2 regions of the Kitasatospora sp. NPDC050543 genome follow, and region 2 is predicted to be linked to the other one. Evidence: predicted binding sites of a transcription regulator. Region 2 holds the regulator's gene; the other holds the start of a gene.
The links. The regulator HspR, encoded in region 2, represses chaperone genes until heat shock. The targets are predictions, from matches to a motif close to TTGAGNNNNNNNNNCTCAA.
Positions count from the first base shown of each region.

Region 1: lon (endopeptidase La) is a predicted target of HspR. The motif match lies at 3,418-3,436, and genes of this name have one in related genera.

Region 1 covers NZ_JBITGZ010000001.1:117,520-123,649, reverse strand. Annotated here, with positions in the region: gene ACIBH3_RS00505 (sensor histidine kinase) at 1-904, opposite strand, end outside; gene ACIBH3_RS00500 (response regulator transcription factor) at 1,075-1,812, opposite strand; gene ACIBH3_RS00495 (rhomboid-like protein) at 2,390-3,166, shown strand; gene lon (endopeptidase La) at 3,459-5,852, shown strand.
Region 2 covers NZ_JBITGZ010000006.1:73,029-79,158, forward strand. Annotated here, with positions in the region: gene ACIBH3_RS09655 (hypothetical protein) at 240-500, shown strand; gene ACIBH3_RS09660 (helix-turn-helix domain-containing protein) at 519-1,646, opposite strand; gene ACIBH3_RS09665 (heat shock protein transcriptional repressor HspR) at 1,732-2,247, opposite strand; gene dnaJ (molecular chaperone DnaJ) at 2,255-3,412, opposite strand; gene grpE (nucleotide exchange factor GrpE) at 3,563-4,168, opposite strand; gene dnaK (molecular chaperone DnaK) at 4,165-6,012, opposite strand.

The DNA.
Region 1 (6,130 bases), on a different contig from region 2:
CCAACAGCAGGCCCTCGGGCTCCGTGCCGGGCCGGGCCCGGACCGTCACGGTGCCACCGGGCGGGGAGTGCTTGCAGGCGTTGTCGACCAGGTTGGCGACCACCTGGTGCAACCGCTCGGGGTCGGCGACGGCGCTCAGCCCGACCGGGCTGACCTCCAGTGCCAGGCGGACGTCGCCGCGCCGGGAGAACGCCCCGCCGGCCGTCGCGCCGTCCACGGTCACACCGCGCAGCACGCCGTCCAGGAAGGGCCGTACCTCGAAGGGGCGGGCGTCCAGCGGCACGACGCCGCCGTCCAGCTTGGAGAGGTCGAGCAGGTGCGTGACCAGCCGGCCCAGGCGCTCGGTCTGCTCCAGCGCGGCACCCAGGGTGGCCGGATTGGGCTGGACGACGCCGTCGACCACGTTCTCCAGCACGGCGCGCAGCGCGGCGATCGGTGTGCGCAGCTCGTGCGAGACGTTGGCGACCAGCTCACGGCGGTGACGGTCGGCGGCCTCCAGGTCGGCGGCCATCTTGTTGAAGGTCGCGGCCAGCTCGCCGATCTCGTCGCGGGAGGAGACCTCGACCCGGCGGCTGTAGTCGCCGCCGGCCATCGCGCGGGCGGCGGCGGTCATGTCGCGCAGCGGGGCGGTCAGCCCGTGGGCGAGGAACTGCATGAAGAGCAGGGAGGCGATCATCGAGAAGATCATGATGATCCGGATCTGGGTCTCCGACCGGATCGCGACGACCACCATGCCGGTGGCCAGGAAGACCGAGACGATCACCAGCAGGGCGAGCTTGCCCTTGATCGACCGCACCGGGTCCAGTGGCCGGATGTCGGCCCAGACGCGGCTCGCGGCCCGACTGGCCAGGCTCGGTGGGCGGGCGCCCTCGGTGTCCCCGTTGCGCTGCTGTGGAAAGGTCATGTGTCCTCTGACTGATCCCCCGTGGTGCTCGGGACGAGCGGTGCTCGGGACGCGTGGCGTTCAGGGCGCGTGGTGCCCAGGATGAGCGGCGCCCGGCGAGCGGTGCTCGGAGCGAGCGGTGCGACGGCATGGGCCCCCCGGTGGCCCAGCCGGTCGTGCGTTGCGGGCCGCTAGGCGACCGGTGCCTCCAGTGCGTAGCCGACGCCGTGCACGGTGCGGATCCAGCTCGCGCCGATCTTCCGGCGCAGCGCCTTCACGTGGCTGTCGACCGTGCGGGTGCCGGAGGCGTCCGTCCAGTCCCAGACCTCGGCCAGGAGCTGCTCACGGGTGAGCACCGCCCGCGGCTGCGCGGCGAGGCACGCCAGCAGATCGAACTCGGTCGGCGTCAGGTGGACGTCGCCGGAGGCGAGCCGTACCCGGCGCTGGACGTGGTCGATCTCCAGTTCGCCGAAGCGCAGCGAGCCGAGCGTGGGCGTCCTGGCCGCCTGCTGGGCGCGCTCGACGCGGCGCAGCAGCACGTTCACCCGGGCCGCCAGCTCGCGCATCGAGAACGGCTTGGTCATGTAGTCGTCCGCGCCGACCCCGAGGCCGACCAGCAGGTCCGTCTCGTCGTCGCGGGCGGTCAGCATCAGCACCGGGACCGGGCGCTGCGCCTGGATCCGGCGGCACACCTCCAGGCCGTCGAAGCCGGGCAGCATGATGTCGAGCACCACGAGGTCGGGCTGCCAGGTGTGGAAGCCGTCGACGGCGCCCGGGCCGTCGTGGGCCACGGCGACCTTGAAGCCCTCCGCGCCCAGCCGGGCCGCGATCGACTCGGCGATCGTGGGCTCGTCCTCCACGACCAGCACTCTGCGCTGGCTGCTCACCGCGCTGCTGGTGTTGCTGTTGTCCTGCTGTATTTCTGTCACGGTCACGCCACCGCCCCCAGGGCTGCGGGCCGGCCATCTGTGGGGATGGCGGGGCTCCGCTCGTAGTCTTGTTCCGTCGTGGACTGTGCCGGGCCGCCCGCCGTCCCTGCCCGGCGTGACAGGTGCGCAGGTGTGGGCTGCTCACCTCTCACGCACATCGCAGCGTACGGACAGCGGGTGCTTCCCGGCAGGTGGACCGGACATTTCCGACCCGTGGACCGGCCTCGTGGCCGGATCCGCGCCGCTCGGGAGAGGGCACGGGCCGATACCTTACCCGGCGAAAATATCCCCTGGAACTGTGCGTATGCCGTCGAGTTGATGGCAGACTCACGTGAAGTATTGCTACTCGTGCGTAAACAGACCGCTGGTCCGGACCAACTTCGGGCCCGTGTTCCGGGCATGCGCCCGGTGATCCTCACGGGCAATACACAGGTATCTCCCAGGTAGTGGACGTATCGTGAGCACGACAAGCTCGCCGCCGGGCATCCCGGCGGCCATGCGGGCGGCGTCAGAGGGCGCGGAGCAGGGCACCGGACGCATCGTGCGCGGCGCGCGACGGGTGCGGAGTGGAGGCGGCATGGCGGTTCCAGGGCGCGCCCCCGGACCCGACGGTGCCGCGCCGGCCGGGCCGCCGTACGGCGCGCTGCGGTACGGGCTGCGCATCGGCGTGGTCGGCTGGGTGCTGAGCCGGGTGCCGACGCCACGCCGCAACCCCTTCGCCCTCGGATACCTGGCCGTGCTCGCGGCCACCACCTGCTTCTCCTGCCTCGCCGACCCCGAGCTGGTGCGCCACCTCCAGCAGCTCTCCAGCTCGGACGGGCACAACCTGCTGCACCACCCGGTGCGCGCGCTGCTGCTGAGCGGCTTCTGGGTGGCCGGGCCGGTCTGGATGCCGTACCTGTGGGCGTTCGCCTTCACCGTCGCCCCGCTGGAGCGGCGGGTGGGGTCGGCCCGGGCGGCTGCGGTCTTCGCGGCCGGGCACGTGGCCGCCACCCTGCTCTCGCAGGCGGTGGTGCTGGTCGCGGTGTGCACCGGGCGACTGGACCCGCAGGCGCTGGACTCCCTCGACATCGGCGTCAGCTACGGCGTGCTGGCGAGCCTCGGCGCGCTCGCGGGGCTGCTCGGTCCGCGCGGGCGGCTGCTGGCGCTGGGTGGCGCGGGCCTGATGATCGTCGACCAGATCGTCTCCGACCAGGATCTGGTCACCGGGGTGGGGCACCCCGCCGCGCTGCTGGTCGGGATCTCGCTCTGGCGCTGGCTGCGGCGGGGGCCCGGCCGGCCCACCCGGGCGCGCGGGCCGAAGCGGGTGCAGTCCGCGCGGCGCGGGCGGGCGGCGGTCCTCGACCGGGCGTAGCGGGCACGCCGGACACGTCCGGTGCGGCGGCCTGCCGGTCAGGCCCGGCGCACCGGGCGCCATGGGCTCGCCGGGTCCGGTGGTCTCCGTCGCACGCCTCGTCGGGCGTTGCCCGGCGCCTCGCCCCTCGGGCCTGCTCCCGGCCCCCCTCGAAGGTCCGTCCAGGGAGCCTTCAGAGGCCCTCTCGCCTGCGCATTCGTCCTTTCGCTCACGGCGAACAATTGCCGGGGAACAACCGGTGCCCGCCAAACCTTAGTCAGGTCAACTCAAGTTCGCTGACTGGGGAGAGATCATGGCATCGACGTCCACACCGCTCACCCTGCCCGTACTGCCGCTGGACGACGAGGTCGTCCTGCCGGGCATGGTCGTCCCGCTGGACCTGTCCGACACCGAGGTGCGCGCCGCCGTCGAGGCCGCCAGGTCGGCTGCGGCCGGCTCGGCCAAGCCCCAGGTCCTGCTGGTCCCGCGGGTGGACGGCTCGTACGCGGCGGCCGGCACGCTGGCCACCATCGAGCAGGTCGGCCGGCTCGCCGACGGGGATCCGGCCGCGCTGGTCCGCGCCGTGCGCCGGGTCAGGATCGGGGTCGGCACCACGGGCCCCGGCGCCGCGCTCTGGGTGGAGACGGCCCCGTTCCGGGAGTCCGCCGTCGGCCAGCCGCTGCCCGCCAGGGCCGCCGAGCTGGTCAAGGAGTACAAGACCCTCTCCACCCAGTGGCTGCGCAAGCGCGGCGCCTGGCAGATCGTCGACCGGGTGGCCCAGATCGAGGGCGTCGGCGAGCTCGCCGACAACATCGGCTACGCGCCGTTCGCGACCGCCGAGCAGAAGCTCAAGGTGCTCCTGGAGGCGGACCAGATCGCCCGCCTGGAGTACGCGCTGACCCTGCTGCGCGACCACCTCGCGGAGGAGGAGGTCAACGACACCATCCGCAAGGACGTCGAGGAGGGGGTCGCCAAGCAGCAGAAGGAGTTCCTGCTCCGCCGCCAGCTGGAGGCCGTCCGCAAGGAGCTGGCCGAGCTGAACGGCGAGCCGGCCGACGAGGAGGGCGACTACCGCGCCCGGGTCGAGGCCGCCGACCTGCCCGGGAAGGTCCGCGAGGCCGCCCTCAAGGAGGTCGACAAGCTGGAGCGCGCCTCCGACCAGTCGCCCGAGGGCAGCTGGATCCGCACCTGGCTGGACACCGTCCTCGAACTGCCCTGGAACGAGCGCACCGAGGACGCGTACGACATCGCCGGCGCCCGCGCGGTGCTGGACGCCGACCACGCGGGCCTGGACGACGTCAAGGACCGCATCGTCGAGTACCTGGCCGTGCGCAAGCGGCGCGAGGAGCAGGGCCTCGGCCTGGTCGGCGGGCGGCGCGGCGGTGCGGTGCTGGCGCTGGTCGGCCCGCCGGGCGTCGGCAAGACCTCGCTCGGCGAGTCCGTGGCCCGGGCGATGGGCCGCAAGTTCGTCCGGGTCGCGCTCGGCGGCGTCCGGGACGAGGCGGAGATCCGCGGCCACCGGCGCACCTACGTCGGGGCCCTGCCCGGCCGCGTCGTCCGGGCGATCCGGGAGGCCGGCTCGATGAACCCGGTGGTGCTGCTCGACGAGATCGACAAGGTCGGCTCCGACTACCGGGGAGACCCTGCGGCCGCCCTGCTGGAGGTGCTGGACCCGGCGCAGAACCACACCTTCCGCGATCACTACCTGGAGGTCGAGCTGGACCTCTCCGACGTGGTCTTCCTCGCCACCGCCAACGTGCTGGAGGCCATCCCCGAGCCGCTGCTCGACCGGATGGAGCTGGTCCGCCTGGACGGCTACACCGAGGACGACAAGATCGTCATCGCCCGGGACCACCTGCTGGGCCGGCAGCTGGAGCGGGCCGGCCTGAAACCCGAGGAGGTCACGCTCGACGAGGCGGCGCTGCGCCGGCTGGCGGGCGAGTACACCCGGGAGGCGGGCGTACGCAGTCTGGAGCGCTCGATCGCCCGGGTGCTGCGGAAGATCGCCGCGCAGAGCGAGCTCGGTGAGCGCGAGCTGCCGGTGGTGATCGGCCCCGACGACCTGCGGGCCCTGATCGGCCGCCCGCACCACGTACCGGAGGCGGCCCAGGAACCCGCCGAGCGGCGCACCGCCGTCCCCGGCGTGGCCACCGGCCTGGCGGTGACGGGCGCCGGCGGCGACGTCCTCTACATCGAGGCCTCGCTCGCCGACGCCGAGACCGGCGGCACCGGGCTCACCCTGACCGGGCAGCTGGGCGACGTGATGAAGGAGTCCGCGCACATCGCGCTCTCCTACCTGCGCTCGCGCGGCGCCGAGCTGGAGCTGCCGGTCACCTCGCTGCGCGACCGGGGCGTGCACCTGCACGTACCGGCCGGGGCCGTGCCCAAGGACGGGCCGAGTGCCGGAATCACCATGACCACCGCGCTGGCCTCGCTGCTCTCCGGGCGCAAGGTGCGCACGGACGTCGCGATGACGGGTGAGGTGTCGCTGACCGGCCGGGTGCTGCCGATAGGCGGGGTGAAGCAGAAGCTGCTCGCCGCCGACCGCGCCGGGGTCACCACGGTGATCATCCCCAAGCGCAACGAGCCGGACCTCGACGACGTCCCGGCCGAGGTGCTGGAGCGGCTGACGGTCCATCCGGTGGCCGACGTGCGCGAGGTGCTGACGCTGGCTCTGGAACCGGCGGACATGCTGGTCGCGGCGTAGCGCCCGCGGCGGCGCACAACGGCGCCCGGCGGGATCCCAGCGGACCCCGCCGGGCGCCGCCGCGCCCGGGTGCCGAAAGGGAGGAGCGACAAGCGAGCCAAGCGAGTGCCGGAGCGACGACCGTCAGCCCCGCCTCGCCCCGCTCCCACGTCTTGACGCTCACGCCGCCGGCCGCGCCCCGAGCGCCCCGGCGCCTTGACGCCCACCCCCGCCGATCGCGCCCCGAGCCGAAGGGGCGCGCCGGTGCCGAAAGGGAGGAGCGACAAGCGAGCGAAGCG
Region 2 (6,130 bases):
ACAGATGACACCGTGACGATCTGGGGCCTGGACCGGCCCGGAGAGTTTCATCGAACGGGTGTCATGTTTCTGCCTGGCAAGAGAATGACACTCTCTTTGCCGGACAGACGTTTGCGTGGCCCTGCCGGTCAGGCTTTGATGACTTGCGCACCGCTCTTCGCTGCAACGCGCCTGAGGACTGCTGTGGGTGGCATGCGTGCACCATCGGTTATAGCAGATACATGACAAGGAGTCGTGACATGCGACGTGTACCCCGCGCCTTGATCCGCGCACTGGCGGCCGCCGCAGTCCTTGCGGCCGTCACTGCGTCGTCTCCGGACGACTGGCACTGGGGTGGCGCGGTGGTGACCGGGTCGGGCACGGTCCGCGTGGACAGCGATTCCAGTTCCGACTCGGTGGTCCTGGCCGACTGGCACTGGGGCCAGGCTGTCGCCAACGAGGCGCTGCCGGCCCAGACCCTCGTGGTGACGACGATGGAGGACTGGCACTGGGGGAACTAGCCGGACCGAGGCCGGCCGTCAGCCCTGGATCGCAGGGCCCTCTTCGGTGTCGATGAGGTGCGGAGGATGCTGCGCCATCCGCCAGCCGAGCTGGAAGAGCGTCTCGGAGTCGTACTCCTCGCGGAACTCGGCGATATGCCGGGCGAGTGTTCGCTCGCTGATCCCCAGGCTTCTGGCGATGACCCGGTGGCCCACACCCTGGATCATCATCCTGAGGATCTTTATGCGAAGCCTTGAGATGACTTCCTGGGGGACTTCGGTGGCGCCGGGAAAGGGAATCGACCGGCTCCAGAGTCCTTCGAAGGACTCGGTGAGATAGGCGGCGACTGCGGGGTCGTGAATGAAGGCTGCTCTGGCGTTGTCACCCTGAGCCGGTATCACCGCGACCTCCCGGTCGACGACGATCAGCCGGGTGAACGGCTCGGCGAGCGTTCTGACCTCGGCGCCCTGCTCGGTCATCCGCTCCACGTACTGCCGGGTCGGAGCCGAGTAGCGGGCGCTGGGCTGGTAGATCGTCCGGCGTGCGACACCGCGGCGCACCAGCAGGATGTCCCGGTCGGCGAGCCTGCGGATGGCGTCCTGTGGCCGACTGCCGCCCGGCTGGGCGGTGAGGACCTCCTTCGAGGCACCTTCAACCAGGCACTCCAGCCGCTGGTTGATCTCGGAGCCTCCGTAGACGTACTCGATCGGCCCGCCGCTCTCGACTTTCTGACCGAGCGTCCCGTAGGCCTGGCTGAGTTCCTGGAATGCCTTCGGGGCGGATATCGAGCGGCTGAGCAGCGAAAGGGCCTGATCCTGCCAATGGCTGCTGAGCCGGGCCGCTATTCGGGCCGGATCGGCAATTGTCGCGGCCGACGGATCGTCGATGTCGGGGATGAGCAGGCCCAGTTCGAGGAGTTCCTGTTTGGACCGCTCCGCGGCGGGATCGCAGGCCGCTAGCCGGCCCCCGGCGGCGAGAACCTGTAGGTAGAGCGCCCGCGCCTCGTGCGAGATGACCTCTTCGTGGCCCGTCCCGGACTCTGTCCCACCCGTTGCGCTCATCCGCGGTCTCCCTGTCCTCCAGGCTCTCTGGCGACCTTGCCCTGCGATTGAACGATCATTCAGGAAGCCCGATCCGATGTCCATCATCGGACGCCAGTTCACCATCGAGCACTTTACGCATGCGCCAGAGCTGTTGGCACCCCGCTGTCCGGGGGGCGCCAACAGCCCGTACGTGGAACCTGCCGGCCCGCTACCGCTTCGGGCGCCAGACGACCAGTGCGCTGGACTGGGTGGCCGGCTGGTAGGGCACCAGGTCGCGGCGGTAGGAGGCGTGGACGGCGGCCTCGCGCTGCTGGAGCGCGCTGGCCGCGCCCTCCAGGGAGTCGGCCAGTTCGCCGATCCGGGACTGCAGGGCGGCGACCTGGTTCTCCAGCTCGATGATCCGCTTGATGCCGGCCAGGTTGATGCCCTCGTCCTGGGAGAGCCGCTGTACCTCGCGCAGCTGCTGGATGTCCCGGGCGGAGTAGCGCCGGCCGCGCCCGGCCGTGCGGTCGGGGCAGACCAGTCCGAGCCGGTCGTACTGCCGCAGGGTCTGCGGGTGCAGGCCGGAGAGCTCGGCGGCGACCGAGATCACATAGACCGGGGTGTCCTCGGTGAGGACGTAGTGCGAGGCGCGGCCGCCCGCACCGGCCGGTGCTCCCCGCCCGACACGGGGGCCGCCTGGCAGGCCCTCGCCGAGTCCGACGCCGATCGAGTCACGGTTCATCTGGTGCTCACGCTCCCTCCGCCGCCCGGAACAGGGCGGCCCGCGGGTCCTCCGAGGCCGTGGCCTCGCGGTACTGCTCCAGGGCCGACAGCGCGTCGCCGGTGACGTGCTTCGGTACCACGACCTCCACGGTGACCAGCAGGTCCCCGCGGGTGCCGTCCTTACGGGTGGCGCCCTTGCCACGGGCCCGCAGGGTGAGGCCGTTGGCGCTCCCGGCGGGCAGCTTGAGTTTCACCGACGGCCCGTTGAGTGTCGGCACCTCGATGGTGCCGCCCAGCGCGGCCTCTGGGAAGGAGACCGGCACGGTGACCGTCAGGTTGTCGGCCTTGCGGCCGAACACGGGGTGCGGGTCGACGTGCACGGTGACGTACAGGTCGCCGGGCTGGCCGCCGCGCTCGCCCTGGGCGCCCTTGCCCTTGAGCCGGATGCGCTGGGAGTCCTGCACGCCGGCCGGGATGCGCACCTGCATGGTGCGGGCCGAGCTGGCCCGGCCGCTGCCGTGGCAGTCGGGGCACGGGTCGTCGACGATCATGCCGCGGCCCTTGCAGTCCCGGCAGGGCTCGGAGAGCGCGAACGCGCCCTGGCCCCGGCTGACCGTCCCGGCGCCGACGCAGGTCGGACAGACCCGCGGGGTGGTGCCGCTCTTGGCACCGGTGCCGGTGCAGGTCCGGCAGGGGGCCTGGCTGGTCATCCGCAGCGGGACGGTCGCGCCGTCCACGGCCTCCTCGAAGCTGAGGGTGACCTCGGTCTCGACGTCGGCGCCGCGGCGCGGTTGGGCCTGCCGGCCACCGCGGCCGAACAAGCCGCCGAACACGTCGCCGATGCCGCCGCCGCCCGCGCCGGTGGTCTGCGTGCCGGTGAAGAGGTCACCGAAGTCGAAGCTGTAGCTGCCGGCGCCCGGGCCGCCGCCGGCCCGGTACCCGCCGTTGGCGAACAGGCTGCGGGCCTCGTCGTACTCCTTGCGGCGCTTGTCGTCCGACAGGACGTCGTAGGCCTCGGAGATGTCCTTGAAGCGGTCCTCCGCCTTGGCGTCGCCGGTGTTGGCGTCCGGGTGGAACTCGCGTGCCAGCTTGCGGTAGGTCTTCTTGATCTCGGTGGCGGTGGCGTCCTTGGGCACGCCGAGGACCTTGTAGTAGTCCTTCTCCACGTAGTCCTTGCCGCTCATGGCTGCCGCCACCTCCCACAGTCGATCGAGCCAGAGTCACTAGGGCCGGCACCGGCCGGACCGTTGCCGGCCGGACCGGAGCCGGTCAATACGGCGCTGCGGAGCCGGCCGTCGTACTGGACGACGTACGACTCCGCAGCGCACAGATTGTCAGCTTTCCGCGCCACCGTCAGCCTTGTCGGCCTCCGAGGGCTCGGCGTCCGGGGCGGCCGTGGTCTGGGTGCCCGGCTGGGGCTCCGCGACCGCGACCATCGCCGGGCGGATGATCCGCTCGCCGATCCGGTAGCCCGGCTGGAGGATCTGCACACAGGTGTCCTCGGTGACGTCCGAGGAGTAGCTGTGCATCAGGGCCTCGTGCATCGTCGGGTCGAAGGGCTCGCCCTCCTTGCCGAACTGCTGGAGGCCGAGTTTTGCGACGACCGTCTCCAGGTTGTCGGAGACGGACTTGAAGCCGCCCGTCACCTCGCCGTGCTCGCGGGCCCGGCCGATGTCGTCCAGCACCGGGATCAGGGACTCCAGGATGTTGGAGACCGCGATCTCGCGGACCGTCAGACGGTCCCGCTCGACCCGCTTGCGGTAGTTCTGGTACTCGGCCTGGAGACGCTGGAGGTCACCCGTCCGCTCGGCCAGCTCACGCTTGGCCGCGGCCAGATCCTCCGCGCCACCCGCCGCGGCAGCCTCCTCGGCTGCCGCGATGACGGCCTCCTCGGCGGCGGAGTCGTCGCCGGGCTCAGCACCCTGCGGCTTCTCCGTCATGCCGTCGCACCACCCTTGGGCTTCTCGTCGTCGACGATCTCGGCGTCGACCACGTCGTCGTCCTTGGCACCGGCCGCGGCGTCGTCACCCGCGCCGGCGGCACCCGCGGCGTCGGCGTTGGCGTAGAGCGCCGTACCGAGCTTCTGGGCGGTGGTGGAGACCTTCTCGGTGGCCTCGCGGATCGCCGCGATGTCCTCGCCCTTGAGGGCTTCCTTCAGCTCGGCGATCGCCGTCTCGACCTCGGTCTTGACGTCGGCCGGGAGCTTGTCGGCGTTGTCCGCGATGAACTTCTCGGTCGAGTAGACGAGCTGCTCGGCCTGGTTGCGGGTCTCGACCGACTCGCGGCGCTTGTGGTCCTCCTCCGCGTACTGCTCGGCCTCGCGCATCATGCGCTCGATGTCGTCCTTCGGCAGCGCGGAGCCACCGGTGACGGTCATCCGCTGCTCCTTGCCGGTGCCGAGGTCCTTCGCGCCGACGTGCATGATGCCGTTGGCGTCGATGTCGAAGGTGACCTCGATCTGGGGCAGGCCGCGCGGGGCCGGCGGGAGACCGGTCAGCTCGAACATGCCGAGCTTCTTGTTGTACGCCGCGATCTCGCGCTCGCCCTGGTAGACCTGGATCTGCACGGACGGCTGGTTGTCCTCGGCCGTGGTGAAGATCTCGGAGCGCTTGGTCGGGATCGTGGTGTTGCGCTCGATCAGCTTGGTCATGATGCCGCCCTTGGTCTCGATACCGAGGGACAGCGGGGTGACGTCGAGCAGCAGGACGTCCTTGACCTCGCCCTTGAGCACACCGGCCTGGAGCGCGGCACCGATGGCGACGACCTCGTCCGGGTTGACGCCCTTGTTGGCGTCCTTGCCGCCGGTCAGCTCGCGCACGAGCTCGGCGACGGCCGGCATACGGGTCGAGCCGCCGACCAGGACGACGTGGTCGATCTCGGAGAGCGAGATGCCGGCGTCCTTGATCACGTTGTGGAACGGGTGCTTGCAGCGCTCCAGCAGGTCGGCGGTGAGCTGCTGGAACTGGGCGCGGGTGAGCTTCTCGTCCAGGTGCAGCGGGCCCTCGGCGGAGGCCGTGATGTAGGGCAGGTTGATCGAGGTCTCGGAGGACGAGGACAGCTCGATCTTGGCCTTCTCGGCAGCCTCACGCAGACGCTGGAGGGCCATCTTGTCCTTGGACAGGTCGACGCCGTGGCCGGCCTGGAAGACCTTGACCAGGTGGTCGACGACCTTCTGGTCCCAGTCGTCACCACCGAGGTGGTTGTCACCGTTGGTGGCCTTCACCTCGACGACCCCGTCGCCGATCTCCAGCAGGGAGACGTCGAAGGTGCCGCCGCCGAGGTCGAAGACCAGGATGGTCTGGTCGTCCTTGTCGAGGCCGTAGGCGAGCGCGGCCGCGGTGGGCTCGTTGACGATGCGCAGGACGTTGAGGCCCGCGATCTCACCGGCCTCCTTGGTGGCCTGGCGCTCGGAGTCGGAGAAGTACGCCGGGACGGTGATGACGGCGTCGGTGACCGTCTCGCCCAGGTACGACTCGGCGTCGCGCTTCAGCTTCTGCAGGATGAAGGCGGAGATCTGCTGGGGGTTGAAGTCCTTGCCGTCCAGGTTGATCTTCCACCCGGTGCCCATGTGGCGCTTCACCGAACGGATGGTGCGGTCCACGTTGGTGACCGCCTGGCGCTTGGCGACCTCGCCGACCAGAACCTCGCCGTTCTTCGCGAAGGCGACGACGGACGGCGTGGTCCGGGCGCCCTCGGCGTTCGTGATGACGGTGGGCTCGCCGCCCTCCAGAACGCTGACGACCGAGTTCGTCGTACCGAGGTCGATGCCGACCGCGCGTGCCATCGTAAATACCTCCACGGAAGAGTTGAGCTTTACACGCTCAAGCATGCATGACCGGATCGTGACCGTCAACAGCGTTGAGTCCTGCTCGCTCAACTTTACTGCGCGCTTATGTGTTCGG